2 regions of the Anoxybacillus sp. ST4 genome follow, and region 1 is predicted to be linked to the other one. Evidence: riboswitches for the same ligand, from Rfam matches in the RefSeq annotation. Region 1 holds a riboswitch; the other holds the start of a gene.
What was found. A riboswitch is a leader RNA that binds a small molecule or an ion and turns the genes downstream of it on or off. The one in region 1 is predicted to bind S-adenosylmethionine.

Region 1 (4,715 bases):
GTAACTTTGATTTTCGATATGCACGATGACAAGCCCGTCTTCGCCTTTCAGCTTCGTTTCGACAAGCAGATCTACGCGATACTTTTCCCCTGCCGTTACATCGGTAAACAGCTCTTCTGATAAAAACGACAAATGGCGAAAATCGATATGCTCATGCATCGTCGGAAAAAAAAGAAGAATAAACTCCTCAAAAAATGTTTGAATGAGCTCTTTAAACAAACGATCGTGGTCAATGGACATACATTCACCTCCCATTCGATTGTTTCAATCGTTTTATTCGGTAAAATGAATCAAATTCCTGCTGCCATTACACACTAAAATAGAAGGGGTGCTATTCCCCTTCTTTTTCTTCATATGGATGTGCCACCCATCCGGATGGATCGATAAATAAACGAACGGCAACGACTTGGCGATCGTCCATTAACGTAAAGAAATGCGGATTTCCTTCTGGTACGGAAATAACGTCGCCTGCCTCTAGTTCAACGTCAAAATAACCTGTTTGTTCATCGCCCTTAATGACGAAAATGCCATGACCAGCGACGATCGCCCGCACTTCATCTTCCGTATGCGTATGCACTTGTTCAAATTTTTTCAACAACTCTTCTAAATTTGGCGTTTGTTCGCAAAGCGCCACGACGTCCCACGTTTTATAGCCTCTCCGCTTCGCTAAATCTTCAATTTCCGTCTGAAACGTCGCTAAAATATGCTCCTTTTCTTCATCTGTTAATACAAACTTGTTTTGTAAATGAGCAGGAAGTTTGCTTGCATTCCACCGTTCATATAACACCCCTTGGTTGTTTAAAAACGCCGCAACGTTTTCTTTTCCTTCAATCACTTCGCCGCTGTTTCGCACTTTAATGACTGCCATACATATTTTCCCCCTTATCGTTTAATAAGCAATAATTTCACATGATATTGACATAAAAACTCGCACGCTTCTAAAAACTTTTTCGCCTCTAACACATCTTTTCCCCAAACGGTAATGCCGTGGTTGCGAATAAGCACCGCACCGGCATCTCCATGGACATGGTCGGCGAACGCTTTCGCTAACGTCGGAATATGGGCGAAATTCGGAATAATCGGAATGCGAAATTGCGCATCTTCTTCCCATAACCCGAACGCTTTAATCATTTCTTGATTCGAAAAAACGACTTCCCCTTCGTCACCGTACAGTTCTGAAACGATATTGTTATCGACCGTATGCACGTGCAAAACGCAGCCGGCGTTCGTTTTGTTGTAAATTTCAACGTGAAGAAGCGTCTCCGCCGACGGCTTTACATGCGTCGCTTCCGCCGGTCGTCCGTCCGCACCGACGAGTAAAAAATCTTCCTTCGTCTCTTTTCGCTTATCTTTTCCGCTTGCGGTAACGAGAAACGTGAGCGGCTCATCGCTCACTTTCAGCGATAAATTGCCGCTTGTCGCCATAAACCAGTCGCGCGCCGCTAGCTCTCGTTTTACTTCCGCTAGCTCTTCCCATTTCTCTTTCATACAATCACCTCGCTCTCTTTTAACACATGAATGACGTCATAAAACGTCGTAAACGGCGTATGCGGTAAGTGTAGCTCACGGCATTTTTCAAGTAAAAAGTCGCGCGCGATGACGTGATCGGCTCGTTTTGCTGCCGCTAAATCAGTAATGGAATCGCCGATGACGATCGTTTTCGCCCCTTCTGGCGCAAGTTTACGAAGAAGTGACGGCTTGCAGCAGCCGCATCCATTTTGGCAATGTTCATCGCACGCATGCGGCCACGTAATGCGAATCGTATCGCCGCTAAAATCGGCGCCATTACAATAAATACGTTCTTTTTCAATGAGCCCGTCAAGCAGCGGATAGACGAAAAAGTCGATGCCGCCGCTGACGATATAAAGCGGAATTTGCCGCTCGTTCGTAAACGCGACAAACTCAGAAAATCCGTCGCGAATGCGCGCGGTGCGCAGTAAAAACTGCACGATATCTTCTTTCAACGTTGTCGGTAAAAGCGAGAACATGCGCCCGACGCCTTCCTGCACCGTACATGCTTGCGCCAATATATCGTCTTTGATCGCTTCCCACTCCGGCGGGGCAAACTGTTTCATGAGCGCAATAATGTTATCGTTTAACGTAATCGTCCCATCAAAATCGCAAAAAATGACCGGCTTCATCATGCGCTCCCCCATAAATCAAGCGCTTGTTTTAACGCTTCGTTTTCCGTCGCAGCCTCATGAAGCGAACGCCCAGAAAGCACCGCTTCCACCGCGGCGCGAAACGCTTGCCCGCCACCGACAGCGCCTTGCGGATGTCCGTGCACTCCACCGCCTGCGTTAATGACACAATCGATACCAAAGTCGCGCATAAGAAGCGGCACAAGTCCCGGATGAATGCCGGCAGATGGAACAGGGAATGCGCGTAAAAACAAATCTTCTTTCGTTAATTCATGAGCGATTGCAAGCGTCTGTTCTTTTTCAAGCGCAACGCTTCCGTACGGCGATGGAAAGAGCGAAAAATCCGCCCCTGCCATGCGCAACAATTTCCCAAGTAAAAGCGCATAACTGACGCCATACACGTGCGACGAAGCGATCGCTCCGCTAAACGACGGATGCGCCATAATCGGCAAGCGAATGTCGTCATCTTCACGAAGCGCTTGCAATACATCTAACCCGTATGTAAAGACGTTAAACAATAATACGTCCGCGCCAAGTTCTGCCGCGCGCTTTGCCTTTTCTTTTAGCTGAAACGTTTTTCCTGTCAAATTTACCGCATATAACGTCCGATGCCCTGTTTGTTCGTACACGTCTTGTAACGCTTGTTTTCCTGCGACGATCCGTTTTTCAAAAGGGGTAAGGTCGTTGTCAAACAAAATTTCATCATCTTTAACGAGATCGACGCCGCCAAGCGCTTGCAGCTTTAATTGTTCGGTCACGTATCGCAAATCGCGGCCGATGACCGCTTTAAAAATGCTCATGACGAGCGGACGGTCAAAGACGCCAAGCTTTTCGCGAATGCCGTCCATGCCAAAGCGTGGACCGGGAAATGCCCGTTTTAATTCATCAGAAAACGTAAGATCAACGAGTTTAATCGTTCCATCAAGCGACAACTTCCCGAACGTCGTCGTCAAAATCGCTGGAAAATCGGCGCTAAAATTGATGCTCGGATACGAAATGCGCACGAGCGCCCGTTTAAGTCGCTTCCCGAAATACGTATTGACGCGCTCATCTTCCTCAAGCTGTTCAATCGACTCTACAACCCCTTTATGTTTTTTCAACTGCTCTTGTTCAAGCTGCGGCAAATCAGTCCACGAACCGACAGTGAGCCCAAGCGCGATCCCTTCTGCTTTTTTCGCTACATCTTTGTCATCATGAATGAAATACGTTGCGGTAATCATACTCCCACTCCTTTACAAATAAAAAACCTCTTCATAAGAAGAGGTTCGATCAGTCGTCTCTTCTTATCTCTCAGCGATTGCTGCGAGAATTAGCACCGTGCTTAACAGCTGTTAAGTCGGTTGCCGGGCTTCATCGGGCTCGTCCCTCCGCCTACTCTTGATAAGAATTCGCAATGTATATAATTTTTTGAACAGTTCGTTTTTCGTAAATGTAATTCGAATTATGCCAGCACTTTCTCCATTTGTCAATCATTTTTTAAAAAAGTTGCAACCGTCCGATTCGTTCCGCTGCTTCTTTTAGCCGTTCTTCACTCGTCAATAGCCCTACGCGCACGTAGCCTTCCCCATGTTCCCCAAAACCGATGCCCGGTGCGACCGCCACATGCGCTTGATTAAGCAAAAGGTCAGCAAACGTCTCAGACGTATATCCTTTTGGCACCGGAAGCCACGCAAAAAAAGATCCTGCTGGTGCTTGCACGTTCCAACCGACGTCTTTTAGCGCGCGAATAAACGTATTCCGTCTTGCTTCATACGTGGCAACAAGCTCAGCGACGCATTGTTGCGACTGTAAAAGCGCGACCGCTGCTGCTTCTTGAATGGCGCCGAACATGCTCACATACAAATGATCTTGCAAAACGTTGATCGCTTCAATCATACTTTCGTTGCCGACCGCAAAGCCGATGCGCCATCCTGCCATATTGTACGTTTTTGAAAACGTGTAAATTTCAATGCCGACGTCTTTCGCTCCTTCTGTTTGCAAAAAGCTGACCGGCTTTTTCCCGTCAAAACCGATCGCCCCGTACGCAAAATCGTGTACGACGGCAATGCCGTATTTTTGTGCAAACGAAACCGTTTCTTTAAAAAACGATTCCGTCGCTGTCGCGCCTGTCGGGTTGTTCGGATAGTTTAAAAACATAAGTTTCGCTTGTTTTACGACACGTTCATCTAACTCCTCATAATTAGGCAAAAAATTGTTTTCCGCTCGCAGCGGCATCATTTCCATGCGCGCCCGCGCCAGCACAACGCCCGACCAATAGTCCGGATAACCGGGATCGGGAACGAGCACGACATCGCCTTCGTTTACTAAACAAAGCGGCATTTCAACGAGCCCAGCTTTTCCGCCAAATAAAATGGCGACTTCTTTTTCTGGATCAATCGTTACCCCATATTCGCGCTTATAAAACGTCGCCACCGCCTCTTTTAAAAACGAATAGCCGCGAAATGGCGAATATTTATGATATGTCGGGTTGGCAGCCGCTTGCTGAAGCGCGGCAACAATATGCGGAGGCGTCGGCTGATCCGGGTTTCCTTGTCCTAAATTAATAACATCTCGCCCTTCAGCAATGACCGCATG
Region 2 (4,715 bases), on a different contig from region 1:
TGCTTCAAGAAATGTCTAAGAAGGATAGAACTATTGTAAATCAAGGTTCTGCCCGCTATCCAAAATGGGCATTAACTAATTAGTTAAACTTAGTTTTAAATTAGTTATAGGTTTAGTTAATAAAATTAGTTATAAAAATTGCTCGAATATTGATTTTACGCGGTTTTTCCATTAACTAATTAGTTATAGGAATAGTTATTGTTAGTTGTAGGATTTAGTTAAAGACATCGGTTAGATTTAAACCGATGTCTTTTTAATATTTACGAAAGAGTGCAACTGGCTTATGTGTACAGTATGTTCGAGGCGAACTGTCACGTCTCTACCGGACTTGACCTTCTTCAAACGAAGAAAGCCAACAGCCTTGTCGAATTTATCCATGGCGCATAACATAGCGATTGATGATATTGAAAGAGGTGGGAATGTGTATTATTACTATCCGAGCTATATGCATGGTGCGCATGGGAAAAAGGAAAGATCAGCTCACGTTTGAAAGAAAGGTAGCGGACGGATCGGCTATTTTCGTGCCAGCGGGAACGTGGCATAACTTGATTAACACGGGCAACGTTCCACTTAAACTGTACTCGATTTATGCCCCACCACAACACCCAGCTGGAACGGTGCATCCGACAAAAGCGGATGCCCTTGCGGCGGAACGATAAGAGACTTGGGGCGATGCCTCAAGTCTCTTACTTGTATTGTCCAATAAGCTCTTGATAGGATGACATGCGACTTTTCGGACAGCCCTTTACGACATTTCTTTTTGTTGTTTCAATAAATCGCGAATTTCTGTGAGCAGTTGTTGTTCTTTTGTAATCGTTGGTGCGGTTTGTTTCGTCTCTTCTTGTTTTTTCATTCGTTCGTGCAAGTTGTTTAACAGCTTAATAAATATAAAAATGGAAAAGGCGATGAGAAAAAAGTCAACGACAGTTTGAATAAAAGCCCCATATTTCACTTCTGCTTCTCCGACTTTCCAAGATAACTTGCTGAAATCAATTCCCCCTAAAATGAGACCGACAAGGGGCATAATAATGTCATTGACGAGGGAAGAAACAATTTTTCCAAATGCCCCACCAATAATCACTCCGACAGCTAAGTCGATGACGTTGCCTCGTATAGCGAATTTCTTAAACTCGTTCCACATCGGAATCCCTCCATTAAAATGATACAGCTAAAAGGCTTAAGTTTCCGTACTCGTATTCTCGGAATAAAACATGTGGCGAGCGATTGCCGGCTCCGTAAGCAATCCAGTACGGTGCTAAATGTTCTTGAGTCGGGACGGCTTGTTTAGCATAAGGGGCTTTTTCTTCATAGTGAAACACATCTTCACTATGGGCAGATGACTGAGCAAGCAACCAATCATCAAAGGCGACAGCCCAACAATCTGCTTTCGTTTGTTCATCCCAGCGAAGCGCCATTAAATTGTGCACTGTGCCACCACTACCGATGATCATGACACCTTCGTCACGCAACGGGCGTAACGCTTTACCAAGTTGAAATAGCTGCTTTGGTGTCCACGAAGGAACAACGGATGCCTGAATAATTGGAACGTTTGCTTTTGGAAATAGTCGGCTTAACAATACCCATGAGCCGTGGTCAAGTCCGCGCTTCTCGTCGATATTGACGATGGGGGAGACGTGCTTCAGATGATGTTGGACGCGTTTTGCCCATTCGACTGAACCTTGTGCAGCATAAGTTACTTCATACAATTCACGTGGGAAACCGGAAAAATCATAAATCATCTCATACGTTCCGTCAATTGATGAAACGGTCGGTTGACGCGTCGTCCAATGTGCAGTAAATAAAACGATTGCTTTTGCATCTATGCGTTTACCGAAATTGGTTAAAAACGATGCATATGCGCTATCTTCAATAGCTAACATTGGTGATCCGTGCGCGAGAAATAAAGCAGTCATTATATTCCGTTACAGAAAACTTATAAGGCTTTATAAGATAGCTAAAAATCTTATAAAGACCTATGTTTCTTTCCTTGTTCATCGCGCCCGATTTCGCCAAAACTACTCTCGTTTGATATGGCGCTTCGAAGGCTTAAACTCCCCACTAACGAATGGGTACATATCAATTGCTAGGCTATTGATTTGCCATAATTTTTTAGGTTTATACTTGCGTTTACATCCCTGTCTATTTTGTTTCCACATTCATCGCATACAAACGTTCTTTCTGATAAAGAAAGTTTATCTTTTACAGCACCACAATGACTGCAAGTTTTAGACGAAGGGAAGAATCGATCTGCAACTATAAACTTGATCCCATTCCAAGCACATTTATATTCCATTTGCCTTTTAAACTCGCGGAATGTTTGTTCTTGTACAGCTTTCGATAGCTTTCTGTTCTTTAACATTCCATGAGTATGTAAGCTCTCCATCACAACATACTCTGGCTTGGTTTTCACCAAAGATGCAGTGATTTGATGAATATAATCGTGCCTGATATGTTTCAGCCTTCGATACGTTTTTAAAACAAGGAATTCCAACTTCTTTATATTGTTTGTTTTTCTGTAACGGAATTCACCTCCTTCTGTTTTTATTTTATTTTCCTCATATTTTTTCGCTAGTTTACGTTGTAGCCTTTTAAGTCTTTTCTCCAACTTCTTCACTTTTTTTGGTTTGGCAAAAGCATGACCTTATAAGTCTTTATCATCTTTTACCAACCCCTGAATCATTTTGTAAGTTGTATATAGAGTTTGGCTAAATTTTATAAATTTATTTTAACTGTTTCCAACCTCCTTCACTTTTGCCCCCACTTTACCATATATCGATTTGATTTGTCTATTTTTACATGTGAAGTGCAAATATATGTGCCATATCTTTGATGGGATGCATGCTGTTTGTTGTTGAAAGGGGAATAAAAAACAGTTGCAATTTTGTTGTAAATGATGTACATTAATTTAAAATCAGAAAATTCGATATTGTTTTGCGTTCTTATCGAGAGAAGCGGAGGGACTGGCCCGATGAAGCTTCAGCAACCAGCCAGAAACGGTCAGGTGCTAAATCCAGCGAATTGGCGTTCAATTCGGAAGATAAGAAGAAGCGATTGTCTATGGACAAAAAAGCCTTCTTCTTTGAAGGCTTTTATTTTTTTAGAAAGGAAGAGAGCGAATGAGTCATATTGAAACGCGGTTAGCGCAAATTGGCAATCGGAGCGAGAGAGCGACGGGAACGGTCAATCCACCAGTATATTTTTCAACGGCGTATCGGCATGAAGGCATCGGGCAGTCGACAGGGTATGATTACATTCGGACGGGAAACCCGACAAGGCATATTGTCGAAGAAGCGATTGCACAGCTAGAAGAAGGAGATCAAGGTTTCGCATGTAGTTCAGGCATGGCGGCGATTCAAACGGTGTTTGCGCTGTTTGAAAGCGGCGACCATTTTCTCGTTTCGGCCGATTTATATGGCGGAACGTATCGTTTGTTTGAAAAAGGATGGAAGAAATACGGGCTGTCGTTTACATACGTCGATTTTCGCGATGTTGATGCGGTAAAGGCATATGTGACGGACAAAACAAAAGCGATTTTTTTAGAGACGCCAACGAATCCTTTAATGCAAGAAGCGGACATCGAAGCGGTCGCGGCGTTTGCGAAACAACATGGGCTGCTTCTTATCGTCGATAATACGTTTTACACCCCTGTACTGCAAAAGCCGCTCACAAAAGGAGCCGACATCGTCGTTCATAGCGCGACAAAATATTTAGGCGGACATAACGATGTGCTAGCCGGGCTCATTGTCGCCAAAGGAAAACAATTGTGCGAACAGCTAGCGATGTATCATAACGCCATCGGTGCAGTGTTGTCGCCGTTTGATTCATGGCTGTTAATTCGCGGCATGAAGACGCTTGCGCTTCGCATGCGCCAGCACGAACAAAACGCAAAGGCGATATATGAATTTTTAGTCGAACATGAAGATGTGACGGACGTATTGTATCCGGGAAGAGGAGGAATGTTGTCGTTTCGCGTGCGCGATGAAAAATGGGTGGATGCCTTTTTGCGAAGTTTAAAGCTCATTACGTTTGCGGAAAGTTTAGGCGGTGTCGAAAGTTTTATTACGTATCCAGCGACGCAAACGCATATGGATATTCCAGAGGATGTTCGCATCGCAAACGGGGTGTGTAATCGCCTATTGCGTTTTTCTGTCGGCATTGAACATGCGGACGATTTAATTGCCGATTTAACTCAAGCGTTTCAACGCATGAAAGAGGTGTAAAAGATGGATTTGCAAACGCAACTCGTTCACAATAAATGGCGGATCGATGCGCAAACAGGGGCCGTTAGCGTTCCGATTCATCATGCGTCAACGTTTCATCAGTTTGATTTCGATACGTTTGGCAAATACGATTATAGCCGTTCGGGCAATCCGACGCGCGAGGCGTTAGAGGAGACGATTGCGGAATTAGAAGGTGGAGCGAGCGGTTTTGCGTTCGCATCGGGCATGGCTGCCATTTCAACAGCCTTTTTATTGTTATCAAAAGGGGATCACGTATTAATTACCGATGATGTGTATGGTGGAACGTATCGCATCCTCACCGATGTATTGAGCCGATTTGGCATCGAGCATACGTTTGTCGATATGACTGATTTAGATGCGGTAGCGCGCCACATTCGCCCAAACACGAAAGTCATTTATATGGAAACGCCATCGAATCCGCTATTGAAAATTACGGATATTCGTGGGGTTGTGAAGCTCGCTAAGGCGCACGGG

Region 2: it holds a riboswitch for S-adenosylmethionine, as region 1 does, so the genes downstream of both, K1I44_RS05300 (methionine biosynthesis PLP-dependent protein) here and mtnW (2,3-diketo-5-methylthiopentyl-1-phosphate enolase) in region 1, are expected to answer to the same signal.

What each region holds. Positions count from the first base shown of each region.
Region 1 covers NZ_JAHZOE010000010.1:54,331-59,045, reverse strand. Annotated here, with positions in the region: gene K1I44_RS08425 (Rpn family recombination-promoting nuclease/putative transposase) at 1-240, opposite strand, end outside; gene K1I44_RS08420 (1,2-dihydroxy-3-keto-5-methylthiopentene dioxygenase) at 332-868, opposite strand; gene K1I44_RS08415 (methylthioribulose 1-phosphate dehydratase) at 883-1,488, opposite strand; gene K1I44_RS08410 (2-hydroxy-3-keto-5-methylthiopentenyl-1-phosphate phosphatase) at 1,485-2,144, opposite strand; gene mtnW (2,3-diketo-5-methylthiopentyl-1-phosphate enolase) at 2,141-3,361, opposite strand; SAM riboswitch class I at 3,422-3,528, opposite strand; gene K1I44_RS08400 (pyridoxal phosphate-dependent aminotransferase) at 3,618-4,715, opposite strand, start outside.
Region 2 covers NZ_JAHZOE010000005.1:4,891-9,605, reverse strand. Annotated here, with positions in the region: gene K1I44_RS05325 (RNA-binding domain-containing protein) at 1-83, shown strand, start outside; partial or broken gene K1I44_RS05320 (cupin domain-containing protein) at 450-659, shown strand; gene mscL (large conductance mechanosensitive channel protein MscL) at 746-1,141, opposite strand; gene K1I44_RS05310 (DODA-type extradiol aromatic ring-opening family dioxygenase) at 1,155-1,913, opposite strand; partial or broken gene K1I44_RS05305 (RNA-guided endonuclease InsQ/TnpB family protein) at 2,084-2,620, opposite strand; SAM riboswitch class I at 2,937-3,044, shown strand; gene K1I44_RS05300 (methionine biosynthesis PLP-dependent protein) at 3,117-4,220, shown strand; gene metC (cystathionine beta-lyase) at 4,224-4,715, shown strand, end outside.